DNA from 3 places in the Klebsiella sp. GFKo11 genome. Region 2 is predicted to be linked to each of the others. Evidence: predicted binding sites of a transcription regulator. Region 2 holds the regulator's gene; each other region holds the start of a gene.
The links. Region 2 encodes PurR, which represses purine synthesis genes. Its sites were predicted from a motif close to CANGCAAACGTTTGCNTG; they were not measured.
Positions count from the first base shown of each region.

Region 1 (3,279 bases), 1.0 Mb from region 2:
TTCGCGGTGGTAAACCGGCTATCGTCGGTGAACCCGATATGCCACAGACTATCGCCGAGGTTGCGAGCGAAAAGGGCGCACAACTCCTGCGCCGCGACGTTGACTGGGGCTATGAGGCCGGTGAGCAGAGCTGGTCTTTCAGTGATAAAAACGGCGCACTCACCGACCTGCCGCTGCCACAGGTACCCATGCCGAATGCCGCAACTGCGCTCGCTGCCCTGCGTGCCAGCAAGCTCAAGGTTGACGAGCAGGCGATTCGCGACGGTATTCAAAAGGCGATGCTGCCGGGGCGTTTTCAGATAATTAGCGACACCCCGCGAGTCATCCTTGATGTTGCTCATAATCCGCATGCGGCGGCGTATCTCGCCGGGCGTCTCAAAACCTTACCGAAAACGGGGCGCGTGCTGGCGGTTATTGGTATGCTGCATGATAAGGACATCGCCGGTACGCTGGAAAACCTGAAGGTGGAAGTTGACGATTGGTACTGTGCGCCGCTGGAAGGGCCGCGCGGCGCGACGGCAGAGCAACTGCTGGAACATTTACGCGCAGGCAAAGTCTATACCAGCGTTGCGCAGGCCTGGTACGCTGCGATGGCAGATGCCAGACCACAGGATACGGTGCTGGTGTGTGGTTCATTCCACACGGTGGCGCATGTAATGGAAGAGATAGACGCGGGGAGAATCGGTGGCGAGTAAGTTTCAGAACCGTTTAGTCGGGACGATCGTACTGGTGGCACTGGGGGTTATTATCCTGCCAGGGCTGCTTGATGGTCAGAAAAAACATTATCAGGATGAGTTTGCCGCAATCCCACTGGTACCAAAACCAGGCGATCGCGATGAGCCAGATATGCTACCAGCAGCGACTCAGACGCTGCCTTCGCAGCCTCCGGAAGGGGCCGCCGAAGAGGTGAGAGCTGGGGATGCCGCGGCACCGTCGCTCGATCCTTCGCGGATCCCGGTGAACAATAACAGTTTTGATGTGGTGCAGGAGCCGGTTGTCGCGCCAAAACCACAGCCGCAGCCTAAACCTCAACCGAAGCCGGTAGAGAAGCCGCAACCTCAGCCACCGCAGCAGGTCGCGGTGCAGACACCTGCGCCTAAACCGCAACAGCAGGCTGAAATTCCGGCCCCGACCGGGAAAGCCTATGTTGTGCAGTTAGGCGCGCTGAAGAACGCCGATAAGGTCAACGAGATCGTCGGTAAGCTGCGCGCCGCTGGCTTCAAAGTTTATACGTCGCCTTCGACGCCGGTGCAGGGTAAAATCACCCGTATTCTGGTCGGCCCGGATGCTTCGAAAGATAAGCTGAAGGGGCAACTTGGCGAGCTGAACAAGCTGTCCGGACTTAGCGGTGTAGTCATGGGCTTTAGCCCGAACTAACCTTCTCTTTTTTAATAAAGAAAGGTAGGGCCAGAGCACGGAAACCCCTGTCGGACGCGCCCTGAAGAGGCGAAAGGCAGTATGGCGTTGAATGTTTTTTCAGCGCCATTTTTATTTCTGTAGGGCACGGAAATCCCTACGCAAACGTTTTCTTTTTCTGTTAGAATGCGCCCCGAACCGGACGACAGGGCGTAAAATCGTGGGACGTATATGGTCTGGATTGATTACGCCATAATTGCGGTGATTGGTTTTTCCTCTTTGGTCAGCCTGATCCGCGGCTTTGTTCGTGAAGCTTTATCGCTGGTAACCTGGGGATGCGCTTTCTTTGTTGCCAGTCATTACTACACTTACCTGGCTGTCTGGTTCACGGGCTTTGAAGACGAACTGGTCCGAAATGGGATTGCTATCGCGATACTGTTTATCGCGACGCTTATCGTCGGCGCTATCGTTAACTTTGTGATAGGTCAGCTGGTGGAGAAAACCGGCCTGTCGGGTACCGACAGGGTGTTGGGGATCTGTTTTGGCGCCCTGCGCGGTGTGCTAATCGTCTCTGCGATTCTGTTTTTTCTCGATAGTTTTACCAGTATGGCGAAAAGCGATGACTGGCAAAAGTCTGAGCTTATCCCACAGTTCAGTTTCGTTATCAGATGGTTCTTTGACTATCTGCAGAGCTCGTCAAGTTTCTTGCCCAAAGCATAAGCGTTGGGATGTAGCTTAACGAGGAAAAGACGTATGTGCGGTATTGTCGGTATCGCCGGTGTTATGCCGGTAAACCAGTCGATTTATGACGCGTTAACGGTGCTTCAGCATCGTGGCCAGGATGCCGCAGGCATCATCACCATCGATGCGAACAACTGTTTCCGTTTGCGTAAAGCGAACGGGCTGGTGAGCGATGTGTTTGAAGCTCGCCATATGCAGCGTATGCAAGGCAATATGGGGATCGGTCACGTTCGTTACCCGACGGCTGGCAGCTCCAGCGCCTCCGAGGCTCAGCCTTTCTACGTCAACTCTCCATATGGCATTACGTTGGCGCACAATGGCAATCTGACTAATGCTCACGAGCTGCGTCAAAAGCTGTTTGAAGAAAAACGCCGCCACATCAACACCACCTCCGACTCCGAAATCCTGCTCAACATTTTTGCCAGCGAGCTGGATAATTTCCGCCATTATCCGCTGGAAGCAGATAACGTTTTTGCGGCGATTGCTGCCACTAACCGCCAGATTCGCGGGGCTTATGCCTGCGTGGCGATGATTATCGGCCACGGTATGGTCGCCTTCCGCGACCCGAACGGCATCCGTCCGCTGGTGCTGGGCAAGCGTGATATTGGCGATGGCCGCACTGAGTATATGGTGGCCTCGGAAAGCGTTGCTCTGGATACCCTGGGCTTTGAGTTCTTACGTGACGTTGCACCTGGCGAAGCGGTGTATATCACCGAAAAAGGCCAGCTGTTCACTCGCCAGTGCGCCGAGAACCCGGTCAGCAATCCGTGCCTGTTCGAATACGTTTACTTCGCGCGTCCGGATTCATTCATCGACAAAATTTCCGTCTACAGCGCCCGTGTGAATATGGGGACTAAGCTGGGGGCGAAAATTGCCCGCGAGTGGGAAGATCTTGATATTGACGTAGTGATTCCGATTCCGGAAACCTCCTGCGATATCGCGCTGGAAATTGCCCGTATCCTCGACAAGCCGTATCGCCAGGGCTTCGTGAAAAACCGCTATGTTGGTCGCACCTTTATCATGCCGGGCCAGCAGCTGCGTCGTAAGTCCGTGCGTCGTAAACTCAACGCCAACCGCGCCGAGTTCCGCGATAAGAACGTGCTACTGGTCGACGACTCCATCGTTCGTGGCACTACTTCGGAACAGATTATCGAGATGGCGCGCGAAGCTGGGGCGAAGAAA
Region 1 is NZ_CM151369.1:1,838,867-1,842,145, forward strand. It holds gene folC (bifunctional tetrahydrofolate synthase/dihydrofolate synthase) at 1-695, shown strand, start outside; gene dedD (cell division protein DedD) at 685-1,377, shown strand; gene cvpA (colicin V production protein) at 1,588-2,076, shown strand; gene purF (amidophosphoribosyltransferase) at 2,110-3,279, shown strand, end outside.
Region 1: the regulator PurR is predicted to act here: its motif matches at 1,515-1,532, upstream of cvpA (colicin V production protein).

Region 2 (3,279 bases):
GCCAATCAGTACCAGCATCGCGGTCACAAACAGTGGCGATGCGTTAGTGATGCTGTGCAGGACCGGTGATATATAGGTGTAAAGCGTAAACATCGCCCCTGCCCCCAGAACGGTGGTCAGCAGCGCTGACAGCACCTGCGGGCGCATCAGTACTGAAAGTTCCTGCTTAACATCAGGCCGCTCACCCGCGCTTCCTTTTGGCAGGGAAAACCACAGGCTGACCATCGCCACCACGCCGAGACCCGCCGTTGCAAGGAACGACATTCGCCAGCCGATAGTTTCCCCCAACCAGGTCGCCGCCGGAACGCCGCCAATGTTGGCAATTGTCAGCCCCATAAACATGGTCGCCACGGCGCTGGCCTGCTTATGCTTCGGCACTACGCTCGCCGCCACCACCGAGCCTAACCCAAAAAAAGCGCCGTGATTGAGGCTGGTGATAATGCGCGACAGCAGTAGCGTGGTGTAATCCGGTGCAATTGAAGAGAGCACGTTACCAAGAGTAAAAATCGCCATCAGGAAAATCAGCGCATTTCTGCGCGCGCGGTGCGAAAGCAACAGAGTCATCAGCGGCGCGCCAACCATCACCCCAATGGCATAGGCACTAATAAGCATTCCCGCAGCCGGAATAGAGACATCCACGCCTTTGGCGATAACCGGTAATAGCCCCATCGGGGAGAACTCGGTAGTACCGATACCGAAGGCACCGATCGCCAGAGCGAGCAGGGGAAAGTTGATTTTCATTCAATGACTCCATCGGGCCGTCTTCAGCGACGGCATCTCATCAGAAGCCAAAAGCATGACATCAATCACAGAAAAACAAAAGTAAACGAAATGGCAAAAGATTTTTGCGAAATTGATAATAATGGTGGAAAAAGAAAAGGGAGAACGATGTCTCCCTCATATTGGAATTAGTGCAGTATGGCGGTGAGCCCTGCGGCGACAATCAAACCCAGAACAATAATCGTCGTTGTCAGCGAAAACTTTAAATCTGTATCCATCAATTTTTCCCCTTGATTATCCCCACATGAAAAGTGAGCTTGCTCATTTTTACATAGATTAGCGCAAATATCTTCCGAGATTTAGAGGGATGCACATTTTTGTTCTTCCCCTTTGCCCCAAGATCGGACAAAATCCCACGCTAATTTGAAAGCGTATCGGCCATTGACCCCTTCCTGTCGTTCTGTGTCGTTTTCCCGACGTGATGCAATGTTCAATTTTGGCATCAGGGTGTGTACAGGCAAACGTTTACGTACCGATTAACGGGCGATCAGGTCAAGGTCTGGAGTGAGAAGTAATGGCAACTATTAAAGATGTAGCGAAGCGCGCAAACGTTTCCACTACAACAGTATCACATGTAATTAACAAAACGCGTTTCGTTGCAGAAGAGACGCGCAACGCTGTGTGGGCTGCGATTAAAGAACTGCACTACTCCCCCAGCGCCGTTGCTCGCAGCCTGAAGGTTAATCACACCAAGTCTATCGGATTGCTGGCGACCAGCAGCGAAGCGGCCTATTTTGCCGAAATTATCGAATCCGTTGAGAAAAGTTGCTTCCAGAAGGGCTATACCCTGATTCTCGGCAACGCATGGAACGATCCGGAGAAACAGCGCGCCTACCTGTCAATGATGGCGCAGAAGCGCGTGGACGGCCTGCTGGTGATGTGTTCTGAGTATCCTGAGTCGGTACTGAGCATGCTGGAAGAATATCGCCATATTCCGATGGTCGTGATGGACTGGGGTGAAGCAAAAGCCGACTTCACCGACTCGGTTATCGATAACGCCTTCGAAGGGGGTTATATCGCCGGGCGCTATCTGGTGGAACGCGGTCATCGCGAAATTGGCGTGATCCCCGGCCCGCTTGAGCGGAACACCGGTGCCGGCCGCCTGGCCGGCTTTATGAAAGCGATGGAAGAAGCGCAGATCAACGTTCCTGAAAACTGGGTCGTGCAAGGTGATTTCGAGCCGGAATCCGGCTACCGCGCGATGCAGCAAATCCTCAGCCAACACCATCGCCCGACGGCGATTTTCTGCGGCGGGGATATCATGGCGATGGGCGCTATTTGTGCAGCAGATGAAATGGGTCTGCGCGTGCCGCAGGATATTTCGCTGATCGGTTATGACAATGTGCGCAACGCCCGCTACTTCAGCCCAGCGCTGACCACCATCCATCAGCCAAAAGATTCTCTGGGCGAAGCGGCCTTCAACATGCTGCTGGACCGCATCGTCAACAAGCGCGAAATATCCCAGTCTATTGAAGTACATCCGCGCCTGGTCGAACGTCGATCCGTGGCCGACGGCCCGTTTGTCGATTATCGCCGTTAATTCTCCTCGCGGCGCCGGCTATTCCGGCGCCCGCAGCCACTCCCTGTTCAGCGTTTCACTGTCGCCAAGGTAATCCAGCAGCCACATCAGCGCCGGTGAAGCATCGCTTTGTTGCCACGTCAGGCAGCAGGCCGCATCAGGGAATGGATTTTCCAGTGCCAGCGCCGTCCATTCTCCGCTATCAATTCGCGGCTGTGCAAAATGCTTTGGCACCATGCCAACACACAACCCTGCGCTGAGGCAGGTCGCGGAAGCGTCCCAGTCCGGCACCACCACCCTCTTCTGATTATCCAGCAGCCACGTCGTGCGTTTCGGTAGCGAGCGTGAAGTATCTTCCCGTACCAGCGACGGCCAGTTGCGCAACACATCGTCGCTTAACGGGCCGTCTATTTTCGCCAACGGATGATCGCTGGCCACCACGCAATCCCAACTCAGCATCCCCATATCGCGAAACGCATAGCGCCCACCGACGGGAATAGAGCGCGTCGCGCCAATAGCTAATTCCACGCGGCCATCAGCTAACGCATCCCAGACGCCGTTGAATACCTCCTGAAAGACAATCAGTTCAACGTCATCAAAATGACGATAGAAATCAACGATCATTTGCCGCATGCGCGCCGGTTTGACGATGTCATCGACGGCAATGGATAGCTGCCCGCGCCAACCGTTGGCTATCTGCTGACACTGCTGGCGAGTGATCTGCATTTTTTTGATAACAGAGCGCCCTTCCTGCAAAAACCAGACCCCGGCCGGGGTTAATTCGACATCGCGGTGACGACGTTCAAAGAGCGGAACCGCCAGCCACTCTTCCAACTGACGCACGGTATAACTCACCGCTGAAGGTACGCGGTGTAGCTCCTGCGCCGCTGCGCTAAAACTGCCGTTACGCGCAACAGCATCAACCACCTCAAGTGAGTATTCTGACCACATATTCTGCCTACAAAATTTTTGAATCCACC
Region 2 is NZ_CM151369.1:2,884,795-2,888,073, reverse strand. It holds gene AC07P6_RS14075 (MFS transporter) at 1-741, opposite strand, end outside; gene cydH (cytochrome bd-I oxidase subunit CydH) at 909-998, opposite strand; gene purR (HTH-type transcriptional repressor PurR) at 1,295-2,320, shown strand; gene punR (DNA-binding transcriptional activator PunR) at 2,339-3,250, opposite strand.

Region 3 (3,279 bases), 460 kb from region 2:
GTCCCACTCATCCCACTCTTCTTTTAGCACCGACTGGCGTTGATAAATAGCGTATTCGCAGCCCGGCTCATAGACCTGACGGTAACGATAGCCATTTTTGCTGTACGGTGCCGATACTTCGCGCGGTGGAATACGATCAATAATTTCCTTCAGTACCCTATCCTGTAGACTACTTTGCGAAGACATGACTTTTTTCCCGTACTCGTTTTCCTGGCGCAGATAATCAAGCACTTCCGGCTGAGAGCGCTCGTCATCACGCAGCCAGTAGTAATTATCAATTCGGGTATCGCCATGTAAGGTCATGGCATGAGGGATTCGTTTTGCTTTTGGTGGCATCTGCTTCGTCTTCTGCGGCTTATATTATTTATCCTTCAGCATGCCCCAAAGCGTGCTGAAGGATGACAGGTATATAAGGGTGGCAAAAGTCGCCAGCGATGCAAGCGAAACGTGAGGATTTAAGGCGCTATTGCTTGTTTTTGCGCCTGAATATCCTGTTCGATATCTTTGCGAACGTCCTGCGGCAGGTTTAGCGCTTCGCCGAGCGCATTCAGATAGCTGCGCTCCATAAAGTGGTCAATATCAATGACCGCACAGCTGATGTAATACACTTCGAGCGCCTCTTGCTCGTTGCTGATGCCCTGCGCCAGGCGCTGAGGGTCGAGAGGCTGAGACAGCGCCCTGTCGATTAACACCCGCCCCTGCACGTCAATGTTTGCTGCGCGTAGCTGCTCTTCAATGCTGGCCCGTTCGCGTTCGTCAATATGCCCGTCGCTTTTGGCGGCGAAGACCAGCGCCATAATCAGCCGTTCACTGCGGGCGTCGAGCTCGACTTGCGTTGAAGATTGCGCCTGAACGGGCGCGGAGGCTGAAGGTGAGTAAGCCGGTTCTTGTGGCGAGCCTGCACGCATTTTTTGCTGGTATTTATTCCACAACACGCTGCCTGCTACCGCCCCACCGCCGACCAGCAGCGCGCCCGTGCCGTATTTAGCCAACAGTTTACGCGATGATTTGCTGGCAACCAGTAGCCCTGCCAGCCCGCCAAGCGCACCCGGCAACAGCAGATTTTTGCCGCTTGGTTGATCGTCAGATGAAGAAGACCGCCCCTGCTGACCCAGCAGAGACTGCAGTTGATTAAGCCAGTTAGCCATACTTTTCCTCGTTGCGCGATAAGCGATACCACCAGCCTAAACGACGCGATGTCAGGAAATGTTATGGACTGCTAAAGAAGCGCAAATTTAGCCTCAGAAAGGGGCTTAACCGAATTTTTGCCGCCAGAGACCCCGGCGGCAGAGAGCACACTCAGGCGGCTTTTACTTTACGTGGTTTAGCCTGAACTTCAGCTGCTACTTCAAGGACGGTGTCGGCGTCGGCATTATCCTCGACGATCTCCGCCTGGGCGTGTTGTTCATCAGCGCTGCTTTCGGCTTCCGGCAGTTTCCCGGACCGCAGAATATGATTTAAGGTCTCTTTGCGCTCTGCCAGCCACATTGACATGCTATCGCGCTGGGTTTCATCAAGCGTCAGCGGACAGTCAACTAGCCAGTCGTTGAGCACTTCCGCCAGATCGAGCATTTTGTCGTAAGCATCGGCCTCTTTTTTGCTGGCAAAAGACATTTTTTCCTCACCTTCGCGAATCACCACATATTTAATTTCAACCGCCATGATGCAGCCTCTTTATACTGTATTTTTATACAGTATAGCAAATTTTCACGCTGAACTCAAATTACGCATATAAAGACAGACGCAAACGTTTTCGTTTATAATGCGGCGCATGTTTTTTTACTGCGGAAGAGAGTTATGACTGTATTAGGCACGGCGCTGCGCCCTGCGGCAACAAAGGTAATGCTGTTGGGGTCCGGCGAACTGGGTAAAGAAGTAGCTATCGAATGCCAGCGCCTGGGGATTGAAACCATCGCCGTCGACCGTTACCCGGACGCGCCAGCGATGCAGGTAGCGCACCGTTCACATGTCATCAATATGCTGCACGGCGAAACCTTGCAGGCGCTAATCGAACAGGAAAAACCTGACTTCATCGTACCGGAAATTGAAGCTATCGCCACCGATACCCTGGTGGCGCTGGAGCAAGCCGGGCAGAAGGTCGTCCCTACCGCGCGGGCGGCGAAGCTCACCATGAACCGCGAAGGAATCCGTCGCCTGGCTGCCGAAGAGCTGAAGCTACCGACCTCAGCCTATCGTTTTGCCGATAGCGAAGTGGCGTTTCGTGAAGCTGTCGCAGGGATCGGCCTGCCGTGCATCGTCAAGCCGGTGATGAGTTCTTCCGGCAAAGGTCAGAGCTTTATTCGCTCCAGTGAACAGCTGGCTGAAGCCTGGCAATATGCACAGCAAGGCGGGCGCGCCGGAGCCGGTCGCGTTATCGTTGAAGGCGTGGTGAATTTTGATTTTGAAATTACCCTGCTGACCGTGAGCGCCGTGGATGGCGTACATTTCTGCGCACCGGTCGGTCATCGTCAGGAAGATGGCGACTATCGTGAATCCTGGCAGCCACAGCAGATGAGCGATTTGGCGCTGGAACGTGCGCAGGAAATAGCCCGCGAAGTGGTGCTGGCTCTGGGCGGTCACGGCCTGTTCGGCGTCGAGCTGTTCGTCTGCGGTGATGATGTAATTTTTAGCGAAGTCTCACCACGCCCGCACGACACCGGCATGGTCACGCTGATTTCGCAGGATTTATCAGAGTTCGCCCTGCACGTTCGCGCCTTCCTCGGCCTACCGATTGGCGCAATCCGCCAGTACGGCCCGGCGGCCTCGGCGGTGATCCTACCGCAGTTAAGTAGCCAGAACGTCACCTTCAGTAATATCCAGGCGGCGGTTGGCGCAGGTCTGCAACTGCGTCTGTTTGGTAAGCCGGAAATTGACGGTTCTCGTCGACTGGGCGTGACGCTGGCGATAGCAGATAGCGTTGATGAAGCGGTTGCGCGCGCCAAAACGGCGGCAGCGGCGGTCGTGGTGACAGGATAAAATATAAAAGCCCGGTAGCTTGCGCAGACCGGGCCTCAGTTTAAAGCGCGAAGATTACTTCGCGCCTTCTACCGCTTCGCGAGCCAGTTTGGTAATACGGTCGTAATCACCAGCTTCCAGCGCATCCGCTGGCACCAGCCATGAACCACCGATGCACAGAACGCTGTTCAGCGCCAGATAATCGCGATAGTTAGCCGGAGAAATGCCGCCAGTCGGGCAGAAACGAATGTGCGCGAACGGGCCGCCAATCGCCTGCAGCGCTTTCACGCCGCCGTTAGCTTCAGCCGGGAAGAATTTGAACTC
Region 3 is NZ_CM151369.1:2,421,048-2,424,326, reverse strand. It holds gene ptrB (oligopeptidase B) at 1-336, opposite strand, end outside; gene AC07P6_RS11705 (tellurite resistance TerB family protein) at 456-1,148, opposite strand; gene AC07P6_RS11700 (YebG family protein) at 1,300-1,662, opposite strand; gene purT (formate-dependent phosphoribosylglycinamide formyltransferase) at 1,798-2,976, shown strand; gene AC07P6_RS11690 (bifunctional 4-hydroxy-2-oxoglutarate aldolase/2-dehydro-3-deoxy-phosphogluconate aldolase) at 3,031-3,279, opposite strand, start outside.
Region 3: the regulator PurR is predicted to act here: its motif matches at 1,741-1,758, upstream of purT (formate-dependent phosphoribosylglycinamide formyltransferase).